Regions from separate parts of the Pseudarthrobacter sp. NPDC092202 genome, predicted to be linked through region 3. Evidence: riboswitches for the same ligand, from Rfam matches in the RefSeq annotation. Region 3 holds a riboswitch; each other region holds the start of a gene.
The links. Region 3 has a riboswitch for S-adenosylmethionine ahead of ACIQF4_RS02350 (aminotransferase class V-fold PLP-dependent enzyme). Riboswitches for the same ligand answer to the same signal wherever they lie in the genome.
Positions count from the first base shown of each region.

Region 1 (4,851 bases), on a different contig from region 3:
GCCGGTCAAGAAGGCTATCAGGGCCAGGGCGCGAATCAGCGAAGGCGACTCCGTGGAAGTGAACCTGTCCGTTCAAGGCGCCTGATTCCCGGTGCAACCCTAAATCTGCTTGAGCGCCTGCTCCAGGTCGCCAATCAGGTCGTCCACATCCTCCAGGCCAACGGAAAGCCGAACAACGCCGTCGCTCAGGCCAATAGCGGCCCGCCCCTCCGGCCCCATGGCGCGGTGCGTGGTGGTGGCCGGGTGGGTGATGAGGGACTTGGCGTCCCCGAGGTTGTTGGAGATGTCGATGATCCGCAGGCCGTCCAGCAGCGCGAAGGCGGCTTCCTTCCCCGAGCGGCCCCCGGAGGGAGCCAGCTCCAGGGTGAGGACCGTGCCGCCGGCACTCATCTGCTTTGCTGCCAGCTCATACTGCGGGTGGGACTTCAGCAGCGGATACTTCACCCAGCTGACGGCCGGCTGTTCCTCCAGCCACTCCGCGAGCCGCAGCGCGGTGGCCGAGGAATGGTTAACACGCAGCGCCATGGTTTCCAGGCCCTTGGTGAGGACCCAGGCGTTGAAGGCGGACAATGCCGGGCCGGTGTGCCGCATCAGCTGCTTCACGGGGCCCTCGATGAACTCCTTGGTGCCCAGGATTGCCCCGCCGAGCACCCGGCCCTGGCCGTCGATGTGCTTGGTCCCGGAGTAGACAATGACGTCCGCGCCAAACTGCCCGCAGCGCTGCAGCAGGGGAGTGGCAAAAACGTTGTCGACGACGACGGTCGCCCCGGCCGCGTGAGCCAGTTCGCTGACCGCCGCGATGTCCACGATCTCCTGCATGGGATTGGACGGCGATTCGAAGAAGACGGCGGTAGTGGGCTGGGACAGGGCCTCGCGCCACTGCTCCAGGTCCGGTCCGTCAACGAAGACCGTCTCCACGCCCCACCGCGGCAGGATTTCGTTCAGGATCACGAAGCAGGACCCGAACAGCGAACGGGCGGCCACTACACGGTCGCCGGCACCGAGCAGGGCACCCAGGGCGGTGAACACGGCCGACATTCCGGACGCGGTGGCAAAGCACGCCTCTGTTCCTTCCAGGAGGCGGAGCCGCTCCTGGAACGTTGCCACGGAAGGGTTGCCGTAGCGGGAGTAGACAAAACGCTCGTCCTCGCCCGTGAAGGCGCGCTCGGCGGCGGCGGCAGATTCGTACACGAACCCTGAATTCAGGAAAATGGCTTCACTGGTTTCCTGGAAGTTGGTGCGGTCCAGGCCGCCGCGCACGGCCTGGGTATCGGGGCTCCAGCCGGCGGCGTCTTCGTTGAAGGTCACTTAGATCTTTCCCAGGTTTGTTGGCAGGCCGCGGTTCTTCCAGCCGTTGACGGTGCGTTCGCCGAAGCGGTCGGGGTCGCCTTCAAAGCCCTCCAGCACGTTGTAGGAGGTGAAGCCGGCCTGGGTGGCCGCTATGGCCGCCGCGATGGACCGCTGGCCGGAGCGGCACAGGAACACCAGTTCAGTTGCCCGGTCTTCGGGCGCCTGCTGGTTGAGGTCGTTGATGAAGTCAGGGTTTGGAATGCCCCCGGGGAAGGTCCACTGGATGAACAGCGGATCGTTCTCTGTTGCCTTGGTGTCCGGGATCCCGATGTGGGCCCATTCGCCCTCGGTGCGTACGTCCACCAGGATGGCGCCTTGTGCCAGCTTGTCCCAGGCCTCCTGCGGCGTCAGGTCTCCTGCGTAGCTCATGCGTGGCCCTCGCCGTCGAACTCAAGGTCGTCGCCTGCGGACTCGAGGTCATCCACGGCATCCGCCACTGCGGCGTCTGCCGAGGCGATGGCTGCCGGCAGGACCACGGCCTGTGCCACGATCACGCTGGTGCCGTTGAAGGTTGCGGCGGGGCTGCCGTGCAGCACATAGCCTTCCGCCAGGGCGTTCGAGATCCGCTCGCAGAATTCACGGTTGTCCGGGCCGCTGATGAGGCGGTAGGACAGTTTTTCTTCAGGGGCAGGTGCGTCAGACACGACGGATCTCCTTCTCTCACGCTTGCAGCTCGAATGGTCGATATGCCGAGTATTCACCTGAGGCACCCCGCCGTGGAAGGAGGGTTGCCGACCGGCCAGTCAGGGCTTGGCGCCGGTACTCATTACTCCCCAAAAACGTAACACTTGCCGCGCACCGCCGCACCGCCGTCGTCGTCATGTTGCGTAACTGAAGGATGCTGTGCGGAGGCACGGCACCAAAGATGCATGCGCCACGTCCGTTCAACGTACGACGGCGGCGCCACCTTGGGCATGCAGGTGCCAGGTGCCTGCCACCAGCGCCAGCCCGGATAAAGTTTGTCCAGGGGCGCCGCCCCGTCACTTGAGGAATAAGTCCCTGGGGGGTCTCATCAGCACGCTATCCGCTCCCGCACGTCCCGCCCCGAGCGGCCGCCCGCGGCCCCTCCACCGGATGGCTGCCGTCCTCGCCGCCGCGCTGATGGCCGTCCTGGCCGTGGTGGTGCCCGCCGGGCCGGCGCAGGCGGCCCGAAACCTCCCGGAGGAAGGCAAGCCGCTGCTGGGCGCAGTCCTCGAATGGGGAGAGGACACCGCCGGGGGCTTCTCCGAGCGGCTCGGGGCATCCCCCGCGATCTTCGGACACGACATCACCTTCCCCTTCCGCGCCTCGGAAGAGAGCGACATCCGGGGCTTCCTGGAACAATCCGCCGGACAGGGCGCCGATGCGATGCTCACGGTAAGGCCTGTTGTCCCGCTGGACCAGGTCACCCCTGACGCCGCTGCAGCTTTTGCCGGGGAAGTGCGCCGGATAAAAGGTGACTCTAAAGGCCAGCTGCTCATCCGCTTCGCTCCGGACATGAATGCCAGCTGGGTGGAGTGGGGCCAGCAGCCGGCCGCCTACCGGCAGTCATTCCAGGCGGTGACAGCGGCTTTCCGGGCGGCCGGGACCGCCGGCGGTTATGCCATGGTGTGGGAACCGTATTTGGGCAGGGACTATCCCTTCGAACGGAACCGGAACGCGCCCGCGCCCGGAACCGAGGGGTTCTCCCTGTTGGACACCAACGGCGACGGCGCCTGGAACGGCTCGGACAAAGCCTACGAACCCTACTACCCCGGGGACGACGCCGTGGACTGGGTGGGCTTGACGGCCTACCACGATGACACTGCAGGGGGCACCGCGGTCAACACCGTTCCCCGCGCCGGTGAGCTGCAGGAGATGCTGACGGCCTCCGGCGGGGAAAACTTCTACGGGACGTATGCGGCGGGGCGGGACAAGCCCTTGATGCTGCAGACTTCGGCCTTTTACAGCCCGTCCGCCGGAGGTGCCGCGGAAGCGGAGATCAAGGACAGCTGGTGGGGCCAGGTCCTGGAAGTTGCCGGATCAGCCGGTTTCGCGATGACGGGCGCGGTGGTCTGGGACGAACGCACCAGTACACGGGACACGGGTGTGGCCAGTATCGACTGGCGCCTCACCGGAAACGCGGGGATTGCCGAGGCTGCCCGCACCCGGCTTGAGGGATCCCCGGTGGTGACGGGGCCGGTTACCGATGTCGCCCCAGGTGCATCGTTCGTCAGGTCCAACACGCTGTCCGGGGCGGCCGCCTGGAGCGTGGGGGCGGCCCTCCTCATCCTCCTGGTGGCACTGTGGCAACTCCCCGCCAAAGTCGGTGCGGTCACGGCCTGGGGCTACAGCGACCCGTCCAGCAGGGACTCCCGCGTGGACCTGCTCCGTGGCCTTGCCATCGTCTTTGTGGTGGTGAACCACCTGGGCCTGGTGTCGCTGTTCCAGCTCCTGACCCAGGAGGCGGTGGGCTTTGTTTCGGGCGCCGAGCTGTTTGTCCTGTTCTCCGGGCTGGTGGTGGGCATGGTCTATGGGCCCAGGGCGAAGGACGACTTTGGAACGGTGGTGGACCTTACTTCGCGCCGGGCAGGAAAGCTCTACCTGACGGCGCTGGTGGTGCTGGTGGGCGTCTTCCTCTTGTCGCTGCTGCCGGTGTTCCGGACAGATGCGCTCACGACCTTCGTGGACCAGGGCACGGGCGGTGCAGGGCACGAAGGTGCCGGCCGCAGCTACGACCTCTATGCAGGCATGGAAACGCTGTTCCAGTTCCCCGTGCCGCCACAGGTTCTTCCCGCCATCCTGCTGCTCCAGTTCGGGCCGTGGCAGTTCAACGTGATGGGCCTGTACGTGGTGCTGCTGCTGGCCAGCCCCCTGATCCTCGCGGCCCTCAACCGCGGTAAAGCCGTGTGGGTGCTGGCGGCATCGCTGGCCGTGTACGCGGCGGGTACGGTGACGCGCTTCCGGATCCTGCCGTCGCAGTTCGAGGATTCATTTCCCCTGCTGGTGTGGCAGGTGCTGTTCGTCGTCGGCCTGGCGGCCGGGTTCCACCGGCGGAGGATCGTGGCCTGGCTTTCAGCGCACCCCTGGGCGGTTGCGGCCTGCACCGCCCTGGCCTTCGCGTTTGCCTTCCTGTCATGGGGCAATCCGTACCTGGCCAACGGGTTTGACGTCCGCCTGGCGATCATCCCGGACACCGCGTACCGGGCCATGTATGACCTGTTCTTCGGACGCACCTACCTCGCTCCGGGCCGGCTGCTGAACGTCCTGGTCCTGGTGGTGGCGGCCTATGCCTTCCTCACCGCGTACTGGAAGCCGGTGCAGCGCGCCCTGGGCTGGTTCCTGGTCCCCCTGGGCCGCGCCACCCTCTATGTGTTCATCATGCATGTGGTGCTCATAGCCGTCGTTGCCAATATCCCTGCCCTCCAGCAGGGAAACATCCTGGTCAACACGCTCGCTTATGCCGTAGTCCTCGGGCTCCTCTGGGTGATGGTGCGGACCCGGTTCCTCTTCAAAATCATCCCCACCTAAGGACGCGACCTC
Region 1 covers NZ_JBIVRG010000005.1:39,199-44,049, forward strand. Annotated here, with positions in the region: gene ACIQF4_RS10065 (DUF1905 domain-containing protein) at 1-85, shown strand, start outside; gene ACIQF4_RS10070 (O-succinylhomoserine sulfhydrylase) at 100-1,308, opposite strand; gene ACIQF4_RS10075 (rhodanese-like domain-containing protein) at 1,309-1,719, opposite strand; gene ACIQF4_RS10080 (DUF1737 domain-containing protein) at 1,716-1,994, opposite strand; SAM riboswitch class IV at 2,008-2,121, opposite strand; gene opgC (OpgC domain-containing protein) at 2,425-4,839, shown strand.
Region 1: another riboswitch for S-adenosylmethionine. It lies ahead of ACIQF4_RS10080 (DUF1737 domain-containing protein); the one in region 3 lies ahead of ACIQF4_RS02350 (aminotransferase class V-fold PLP-dependent enzyme).

Region 2 (4,851 bases), on a different contig from region 3:
CGCGATGATGTCCGAATAGAGGCCGGAGCCATCGCATGCGAGTGCCCGCACCGGAACGAGGGTGGCGGATTTGGCCACACCATGGACGGCGCCGCCGATGACTCCTGCCACGTGCGTGCCATGGCCGTTGCAGTCGCTTGATCCCAGGCCGTCAGCCTTTGCTGTCCATCCGGCGCTGACCCGGCCGCCGAAATCGGCATGGGATGCGAGGATCCCGGTATCCACTACGTAGGCGCTGACGCCCTGGCCGGAGGCGGCAGGTGTGTAGGAGCCGGAGAGGGGCAGCGCCTGTTGATCGATCCGGTCGAGGCCCCACGGCGCGTTACGCTGCACCTCGGAGACCGTGACAGCGTGGTCCGGCTCCACTGTTGCGGCCCGGCCTGAGCGCAGCAGGGCGGCAGCCTGCCCCGGGCTGGCCTCGATGGCCGCGCCCTTCACCGCCTTCGTAAATGTTCTGTTGACGCCGATTCCCTGGGCGCGGAGGGCTGCCGCCTCGGCCGCGACGTCCTTGCCCGGAGCGAATTGCACAAGGTAGCGGCCGCCATCGTCAGCAGCGGCAGAAGGAGCGGCGTGTGCTGCGGATGCCGGCCAGGGACCGGCTGCCACCGCGCCTGAGCAGAGGGCGACGGCGGAGAGCAGGACGGTGCGACGTGCCAGGCGAGAGAACTGGGGCAACTGAAGTGTTCCTTTGGTATGGAAGCTGAAAGGCGATGAGACGGGTTCCCGGCTCAAATCTAACGGGGGACCGGTGGCAAACGGCCAAACTTCGCGCAATCCTGCGCATCTTCTGCGGAACCTTGGGAGATCAACATACGGTGCCTCCCAGCGCTGCGTCCGGCGGGGTGCGTCCCGCAGGAGGGCGGGGAAGTCACAACCGGTCACACTCATGGCGGCGGGCACATGCTGTTCCTACACTGGGCTCAGGTCATGAGCGCCAGCACCAAGCCCCGGCTTGCTGGCCGGCAACCCTCCTTCCGCGGTGGGGTGCCCCGGGTGAGGACCTGGCTGTCCGGCAAAGGCCGGACAGCAAGCGCGGCCCGCGGTGCTTTGAGCATGCCGGGCCCAGTCAAAGGAGCCTTAGATGTCCAACGGATGGTCATTCGAAACCCGCCAGATCCACGCAGGCCAGGAGCCGGACAGTGCCACGGGCGCCCGTGCACTCCCTATCTACCAGACCACGTCCTTCGTGTTCCCCAGCGCCGAGAGCGCCGCCAACCGTTTCGCCCTTGCTGAACTGGCACCTATCTACACCCGCATCGGCAACCCCACCCAGGAAGCCGTGGAACAGCGGATCGCCAGCCTTGAAGGCGGGCTCGGGGCACTGCTGCTCAGCTCAGGCCAGGCCGCAGAAACCTTCGCTGTCCTGAACATCGCGGAAGCCGGCGACCATATCGTCGCAAGCCCCAGCCTTTACGGCGGAACCTACAATCTCTTTGCCCATACCCTGAAGAAGTTCGGCATTTCGGTCACCTTCGTGGCGGACCCGGACAACCTGGAGCAGTGGCGCGACGCCGTGCAGCCCAACACCAAGCTCTTTTTCGGGGAAGTGGTCTCCAACCCCCGCCAGGACGTCCTGGACATAGAAGGTATCTCCCAGGTGGCCCACGATGCCGGGGTGCCCCTCATTGTGGACAACACCCTGTCCACCCCGTACCTGATCCGGCCGCTGGAATGGGGAGCGGACATCGTGATCCATTCGGCAACCAAGTACCTGGGCGGCCACGGTTCCGCCATTGCCGGCGTGATCGTGGACTCCGGGAAGTTCGACTTCGGCAAGGACCCGGCGAAGTTCCCGGGCTTCAACACCCCGGACCCCACCTACAACGGGCTGGTGTACGCCCGCGACCTCGGCAAGGACGGTGCCCTGGGCGCCAACCTGTCCTACATCCTCAAAGCGCGCGTCCAGCTGCTCCGGGACCTTGGTTCCGCCGTCTCCCCGTTCAACGCCTTCCTCATTGCCCAGGGGCTGGAAACGTTGAGCCTGCGCGTGGAGCGTCACGTTGCCAACGCCCTGGACGTGGCGCAGTGGCTGGAAGCGCGTGACGACGTCGAATCGGTCGCCTACGCGGGGCTGCCCTCCAGCCCCTGGTACGAGAGGGGCCGCAAATATGGCCCCAAGGGCACGGGCGCGATCGTGTCCTTCAACCTCGCCGGCGGGGCGGAGGCCGGCAAGCGCTTCGTGGACGCGCTCGAACTGCACTCCCATGTGGCCAACATCGGTGACGTCCGCTCCCTTGTCATCCATCCCGCGTCGACCACCCACAGCCAGCTCTCCCCGGAGCAGCAGGCGGTGGCCGGGGTAACGCCCGGCCTGGTCCGGTTGTCTGTGGGAATCGAACACATCGATGACATCCTGGCCGACCTGGAAGCGGGCTTCCGTGCCGCCAAGGCGGCCACGGGCGCCTGAGCAGGAGCAAGGGCCGACGGCGGGGTCCCGGGCCGGGCGGGCGTGCCTGCCGGGCCCGGGACCGTCACAACCAGTCACACTCTTGGCGGCAGGCGGGTGCTGTTTCGTACACTCGAACCAGGTCATGAGTGCCAGTGACAGCCCCGGCTTGCTGGCCGGCAACCCTCCTTCCGCGGTGGGGTGCCCCGGGTGAAGACCTGGCCTGCCGGTCATTCGACGGCAGGCAAGCGCGTAAGAAGAGGTCTTGCCATGACGGTTACCGTCGCCCGTACCACCGTTTCCGGACACGGAATAGTCCGCTATGCCTCCATTGGGGGACTGGAACTTGAAGCCGGCGGCTACCTGCCGGACGTCACGCTGGCCTACGAAACCTGGGGCACCCTCAACGCGGACGCCAGCAATGCCGTCCTGATCGAGCACGCACTGACCGGCAGTACCCACGTGACCCGTGGCGATACCGATGAACCGGGCTGGTGGGAGCAGCTGGCCGGGCCGGGTGCACCGGTGGACACGGACCGCTTTTTTGTAGTGTCCATCAACATTGTGGGCGGTTGCTACGGGTCCACGGGGCCGTCCTCGCCGGCACCGGACGGGACTCCCTGGGGATCCCGGTTTCCCCTGGTCACGCTGCGGGACAGCACTGTGGCGGAGGCCCGGCTGGCCGACAAGCTGGGAATCAAGAGCTGGTTTGCGGTGCTGGGCGGTTCCATGGGCGGAGCCCGCGCCCTGGAGTGGGCCATCACCTTCCCCGAACGGGTGCAGCGCTGCGGAGTGATCTCCATCGGCGCTGCCAGCACAGCCGAGCAGATTGCCTTTGCCCAGGCACAGACCCTGGCGATCCGCCAGGATGCGAATTTCAACGGGGGCGATTACTACCGCGGCCCCTTTCCCGAGGATGGCCTGGCCCTGGCCCGGCGGATTGCGCACATCACCTACCGCTCCGCGGCGGAACTGGAAGGCAGGTTTGGCCGCGCACCCCAGGCTCCGGAGTCACCCCTGCAGGGCGGGGTCCTGGCCAACCGAGGCCGCTACCAGGTGGAAAGCTACCTGGACCACCAGGGGAACAAGCTGGTCCGGCGGTTTGATGCCAACAGCTACATCGCCATCACCGAGGCCCTGATGAGCCACGACATCTGCCGGGGTAGGGGGCCGCTTCCCGAGACCCTGGCGCGGTCAGGTGCGCGTTTCTTCGTGGCAGCCGTGGACTCGGACCGCCTCTACTTCCCGGCCCAGTCCCGCGAACTTGCCGCAGCCCTCCCCGGAGAAGTGGACGTGCACCTCATCACAGCGCCGATAGGCCATGACGGCTTCCTGACGGAAATAGGCCAGCTGGGCCACCAGCTCAGGGCACATCTCTCGGACTAAAACCGAGGTTCGCGGGCAAGTGGATGTGCATTTATGCAGATAGCCTCTGCATGATTCGCCGTTGAGCTTGGCGTTCAGGCGGACCATACTCGTTGGGACCCGGCGGTTCGTGGCCAAAATCACACGTATCCGCCACAGCCTGTCCCAGTGGTGTCGAAGAAGACGCCGAAGGAGTTCATCAATGAGTACGGAAAAGTCCGCCGCGCGGCGGCCCGAGGAAACCGATGTCAAGGCCTCCGGCCTGAAGAAAGTCGTCACGGCCTCCATGGCCGGCACCGTGGTTGAGTGGTACGAGTTCTTCCTTTACGCCTCCGCCGCCACCCTGGTGTTCGGCAAGCTGTTCTTCCCCAACTCCGGAACAGAGCTGGACGGCATCATTGCAGCCTTCGTCACCTACGCCGTCGGCTTCGTTGCCCGCCCCATCGGTGGCATCGTCTTCGGCCACTTTGGCGACAAGTTCGGCCGCAAGCAGTTGCTGCAGCTGAGCATCATCCTGGTGGGTGTTGCCACCTTCCTCATGGGCTGCCTGCCCACATTTGCGCAGATCGGCTACTGGGCCCCTGCCCTGCTGGTGTTCCTGCGCTTCGTCCAGGGCTTCGCAGTAGGCGGCGAGTGGGGCGGCGCTGTGCTGCTCGTCGCCGAGCACAGCCCGAACAAGTCCCGCGGTTTCTGGTCCAGCTGGCCGCAGTCCGCCGTCCCCATGGGCAACCTGCTCGCCACGGCCGTGCTGTTCACCCTCTCCTCCACCCTTTCCCCCGAAGCCTTCCTCGGCTGGGGCTGGCGCGTAGCCTTCTGGCTCTCCGCAGTGATCGTCATCATCGGCTACTACATCCGCACCAAAGTCCAGGACGCGCCGATCTTCCTGGAGGCCCGCAAGGAAGTCACCGTCGAGAACAAGGGCTACGGTGTGGCCGAGGTCTTCCGCCGGTACCCGCGCGGCGTATTCACCGCCATGGGCCTGCGCTTCGCGGAGAACATCCTCTACTACCTTGTTGTCACGTTCTCCATCACCTACCTGAAAGTGGTTGTGCAGACGGACACATCCCGCATCCTGCTCCTCCTGCTGGTGGCACACTTCA
Region 2 covers NZ_JBIVRG010000010.1:160,850-165,700, reverse strand. Annotated here, with positions in the region: gene ACIQF4_RS15505 (S8 family serine peptidase) at 1-675, opposite strand, end outside; SAM riboswitch class IV at 924-1,039, shown strand; gene ACIQF4_RS15500 (bifunctional o-acetylhomoserine/o-acetylserine sulfhydrylase) at 1,082-2,407, shown strand; SAM riboswitch class IV at 2,528-2,643, shown strand; gene ACIQF4_RS15495 (homoserine O-acetyltransferase) at 2,657-3,772, shown strand; gene ACIQF4_RS15490 (MFS transporter) at 3,954-4,851, shown strand, end outside.
Region 2: another riboswitch for S-adenosylmethionine. It lies ahead of ACIQF4_RS15495 (homoserine O-acetyltransferase); the one in region 3 lies ahead of ACIQF4_RS02350 (aminotransferase class V-fold PLP-dependent enzyme).

Region 3 (4,851 bases):
CAGTGCGTGACATGCTCCTCCAGCGCCTCAAACTCAGGTCCTATGAGCGGGCGGTGGCCGGGTTTGTAGACATCCCCGGCATGCATGATCCTGGACAGGCGGTGGACCCAGGAAACCGACGTGTCCAGCTGGTTCCAGACGAGTCCCAGTGTTCCGTGAGGGCGGAGGACGCGGGCAAGTTCCGTGCTCGCCCTCAACGCGTCGCACCAGTGCCAGGCCTGGGCTACGGTAACGACGTCGAAGGCCTCGTCGGGCAGGCCAGTCGCCTCTGCGGTGCCAAGGACAGCTGTGGCGGCAGGATAGTGCTCGGCCAACTGCCTGAGCATGTCCGCTGAGGGGTCAACCGCCGTGACGGACAGCCCCATGCCCAGCAGCAGCTCAGTAAATTTGCCGGTGCCGGCGCCAACGTCGAGTGCATCGCGGGCCGCGGGAGTTACGAGCCAGCGCGCTGAGTCGGCAGGATACCCCGGCCGCACCTGCTGGTAGTGCTTGCCGCCGTCCTGGAAACTCAGGCCGAGCTCCCGGCGCCGGCCGTGATCCAGCCGTGGGCCACCCCGTGCCACGTGCGGCCTCCTTCATCCGGTACTTTTAGTTCCTCCGAATTTACCGCATGGGCCGCAGCAGGGCGCCAGCCGCAGGTCAGTCGTCGAGGCAGGGCGCGGCGCCGGCTGTTCCCGGGGTGTTGGGCGCCCAGTGGGGGTACGTACGGTTGTCATTGGCCGGAACCCAGCGGCCGGCGTCCACCACATAGTCCCAGCCCAGGCCCTTGCTCCGAAGGTCCCGGATGCCAGCCAGCAGCCGCTCCGCATCTTCCAGCCTTGAGCCGACGCCGAAGCTGGCCCGAAGGGAACCGGACGGAAGGCCCAGCCGCTTCAGCAGCGGGTGCGCGCAGAACCGGCCGTCGCGCAGGCCCACCCCGTGTTCGGCCGACAGGTAGGCGGCCACCAGGCCGGCGTCGTAGCCTTCAACGGAGAAGTTGACCACGCCAATCGTGTCGGTGTCCGGGTTGGTGTCCTTGAAGATCTGGTGGACCGTCACGCCGTCGATTTCCTGCAGCCCTTCCACCAGGTAGGAGCGGATGGCTGATTCGTGGGCGTGCCAGCGGTCCTGGTCCAGCTCCGCGATGACCTGCGTTGCACGGGCCAGCGTCGCCGCACCGAGCACGTTGGGTGATCCGCCCTCGTGGCGGGCCGGACCGGTTGCCCAGCTGACGCCGTCGAGCCTTGCTTCCTTGACGGCGCCTCCGCCTGCGAGGTGCGGTGTGCCGGCGTCGAGCCAGTCCGGCCGGCCGACCAGCACGCCGGCACCAAAGGGTGCGTACAGCTTGTGGCCCGAGAAGGCGAGGTAGTCGACGTCGTCCGCGGTGATGTTGACGCGCCGGTGCGGTGCCAGCTGGGCCGCGTCCACAGCGATCCGTGCCCCGTGCTCGTGCGCCAGCGCGGCAAGGGCGCGGATGGGGAGGATTTCGCCGGTGACGTTGGAAGCACCGGTCACGGCCAGCAGGCTGACGCCGCCCTGCTGCAGTTCCGCACGGACGGCGTCGATGGTTCCGGCAATGGTATCTGCTGCCACGATGCTGCGGTGGGGGACGCCCTGCCACGGAAGCAGGTTGGCGTGATGCTCAATATCGAGGTACAGGACGTCGCCGGCCGGCCGTCCATCGGTGGCCGGCAGGCAGCCCGCCAGCAGGTTCAGGGAGTCGGTGGTGTTCCGGGTGAAGATCACCGAATCATCCGGGCGGCCGCCTACGAAGTCGCGGACGATGGCACGGGCATTCTCGTAGACCGACGTGCTGATCTGGGAGGCGTAACCCGCACCGCGGTGGACGCTGGCGTAGAAGGGCAGGATCTCGTTGAGGTAGGCCGACACCACCGAGAGGGCGGGAGCGGACGCGCCATAATCCAGGTTGGCGTACCGGACGTGGCCGCCGTGGATCAGCGGAGCCTGGATCTCGGCACCGCTGACGGCAGCGAGCGGACGGCCTGCGGCGGCCTGCCACTGGTCGAAGAGCGCTGACGATTCCCGCGGAACGGCCTGATGCTGGAGAGCGGCCTTGCTGGAGAAAGCGGCGTTGGGGGAGACGGTGGCAGTTGTCACAGAGACCTCACTTCAAAACAGGACTCCGTGCAGGAATCCGCGCTTGCCGCATCCCTTCCGGACCGGCCTGGTCGTCACCCGGGGCACCCCACCGCGAATGGAGGGTTGCCGGCCAGCAAACCGGGGTTTTGCGCTGGCACTCGTGACCTGGTTAAGAGCGTAGAACATGGGCCGCGAAGGTTAAAAGCCCGCTGGAATGTTAAGGACTTTGTTACGCGCGGTTGAAAAGGGGCGGTTGAACCGAAGATCACGACGGCGGGCGCAGCCTTTCGGGGGCGTCCGCCGTCGATTGTTCGTAATGCCTGGACTAGAGCAGGTCGTCCAGGTTCGGGTTCAGGCGCCGCAGGACCTCCGAGTGGAGGATGGAATTCGTGGCCAGGGCGTTCCCGCCAAACGGACCGTCCTCGCCCTCCAGCGACGTAAAGCGGCCCCCCGCTTCCACCACGATGGGCACCAGCGCGGCCATGTCGTAGAGATTCAGCTCAGGTTCACAAGCGATGTCCACGGAACCTTCTGCCACCATGCAGTAGGACCAGAAGTCGCCAAAGGCACGGGTCCGCCACACGTCCTCGGTAAGCCCCAGGAATTCATCAAGGTTTCCACGTTCCTTCCAGCCGCCGAGGCTCGAGTAGGAGAGGGAAGCATCGGACAGGCTGGAAACATTGGACACCCGGAGGCGGGTTGCCGCGGCAAGGGAACGCCCCATGTAGGCTCCCATGCCCTTGGCGGCCCACCAGCGCTTGCCGAGGGCAGGCGCGCTGACCACGCCCACCACCGGTTCGCCCTCATCCACCAACGCGATCAGGGTGGCCCAGACCGGGACGCCCCGAACGAAGTTCTTGGTGCCGTCAATGGGGTCGATGATCCACCGCCGCGACCCATGCCCCGTACTGCCGAACTCTTCGCCGAGGACGGCATCGCGGGGACGGGAGCGGGAGAGCTGGCCACGGATGGCTTCCTCGGCTGCCTTGTCCGCATCGGTGACGGGCGTCAGGTCCGGCTTGGTCTCAATGTGGAGGTCCTGGGCCTTAAAGCGGCTCATGGTCTGGTCATCCACGGAATCGGCCAGGACATGGGCCAGGCGCAGGTCATCGTTGTAGCTCGAAGCGGGTTGGATCATGGTTCCAAACTACCGTCTGCGCGCCGTTCTGCCGGGAAGCGGGCCCGTCAGGTGACGCTGCCCAGTTCCTTGGCCTCCTGGGCTTCCATCCTCGGGTCCGTGCCGAGGAGGCGCCGCAGGGACCCCAGCCTCGCTGCTCCGGTGGGGCCGGCGTGCCCCGCACCAACCCATGCGTCCAGCCCGCAGTTGACCGCGGCGGCGGTGTGCTTGCATCCGCGCTCGCAGTCTTCAATGCCGGGGGAGAGGTCCGGGAAGGAACGGAGGATCCGGTCGGGATCCACGTGCGCCAGGCCAAAGGAGCGGATGCCGGGGGTGTCGATGATCCAGCTTCCGGACGGCGCGTCCGCGAGCTTCAGCGCAAGGGCCGACGACGACGTGTGCCGTCCGCGCCCCGTTACGGCGTTTACTCCGCCAGTAGCCCGTTCCGCCCCGGTCAGCGCGTTGACCATGGTTGACTTCCCAACACCGGAATGCCCAAGCATCACGGTGACCTTGCCGTCCAGGTGGCCGCGCATCTCGGCAACGGCGGAGATGTCCAGCCGGGCGGACAAGCCGTCATCCGAACGGGCATCAATGCCGGAAGCGCTGGCATCGGCGGTCCGGCTGATGATCACGGGAAAGTCCAGGTGGGTGTAGTTGGACAGCAGTTCCGCAGGGTCTTTGACGTCCGCCTTCGTGACCAGCAGGATCGGATCGATGCCGGCGTCGTACGCGGCCACCAGGGCACGGTCGATAAAGCCGGTCCGTGGTTCAGGATTGGCTGCTGCCACCACAATCACCAACTGGTCGGCATTGGCCACCACTGCCCGTTCAACGGGGTCCGTGTCGTCGGCGCTGCGCCGCAGCAGGGTCCTGCGGTCCTGGATTTTTACCAGGCGCGCCAGGGTGTCCGGCTCCCCGGAGACGTCGCCGACCAGCGAGACGAAGTCTCCTGCGACTACCGGATTCCGGCGGAGTTCCCGGGCCCGGGCAGCAATGACTATCCTTTCGTCGCCCGAGTCCTCTCCCACCACAGCGGTGTACCTGCCCCGGTCAACGGTAATGATGCGCCCCGTGACGGCGTCGTCATGGCTGGGCCTGTCCTTGGTGCGGGGCCGGGAGCCCTTCTTGCTGGGCCGGATCCGGACGTCCGATTCATCCCAGGAGTCAGTGCTCCGCGCCACCGCTGGAACCTTCCGGCGCTGTTTCGGCAGGACTGTTCTGCGCCAGCATGCCTGCCCACAGCCGGGGGAAATCCGGCATGGTCTTGGCTGTGGTGCCGATGTCCTGCACCTGGACGCCCTCCACGGCGAGGCCAAGGATGGCCCCCGCGGTGGCCATGCGGTGGTCGGCGTAGCTGTGGACGACGCCGGCATGCAGCTTTGCGGGCCGGATCACCAGTCCGTCGCTGGTTTCCTCGGCGTCACCGCCCAGGCGGTTGATCTCTGTCACAAGCGCGGCGAGCCGGTCGGTCTCGTGTCCCCGCAGGTGTGCGATGCCGGTGAGCCGGGAGGGGCCCGTGGCCAGCGCGCACAGGGCGGCTACGGTGGGCGCGAGTTCGCTGGTGTCCGCGAAGTCTCCGCCCTTGATGTGGGGGCCGCCGGTGACCGTGAGGACGCCGTCGTGCAGGGTCACCTGGGCGCCCATGGCGGCCA
Region 3 covers NZ_JBIVRG010000001.1:495,549-500,399, forward strand. Annotated here, with positions in the region: gene ACIQF4_RS02345 (class I SAM-dependent methyltransferase) at 1-563, opposite strand, end outside; gene ACIQF4_RS02350 (aminotransferase class V-fold PLP-dependent enzyme) at 640-2,097, opposite strand; SAM riboswitch class IV at 2,132-2,245, opposite strand; gene hisN (histidinol-phosphatase) at 2,405-3,217, opposite strand; gene rsgA (ribosome small subunit-dependent GTPase A) at 3,265-4,380, opposite strand; gene aroA (3-phosphoshikimate 1-carboxyvinyltransferase) at 4,364-4,851, opposite strand, start outside.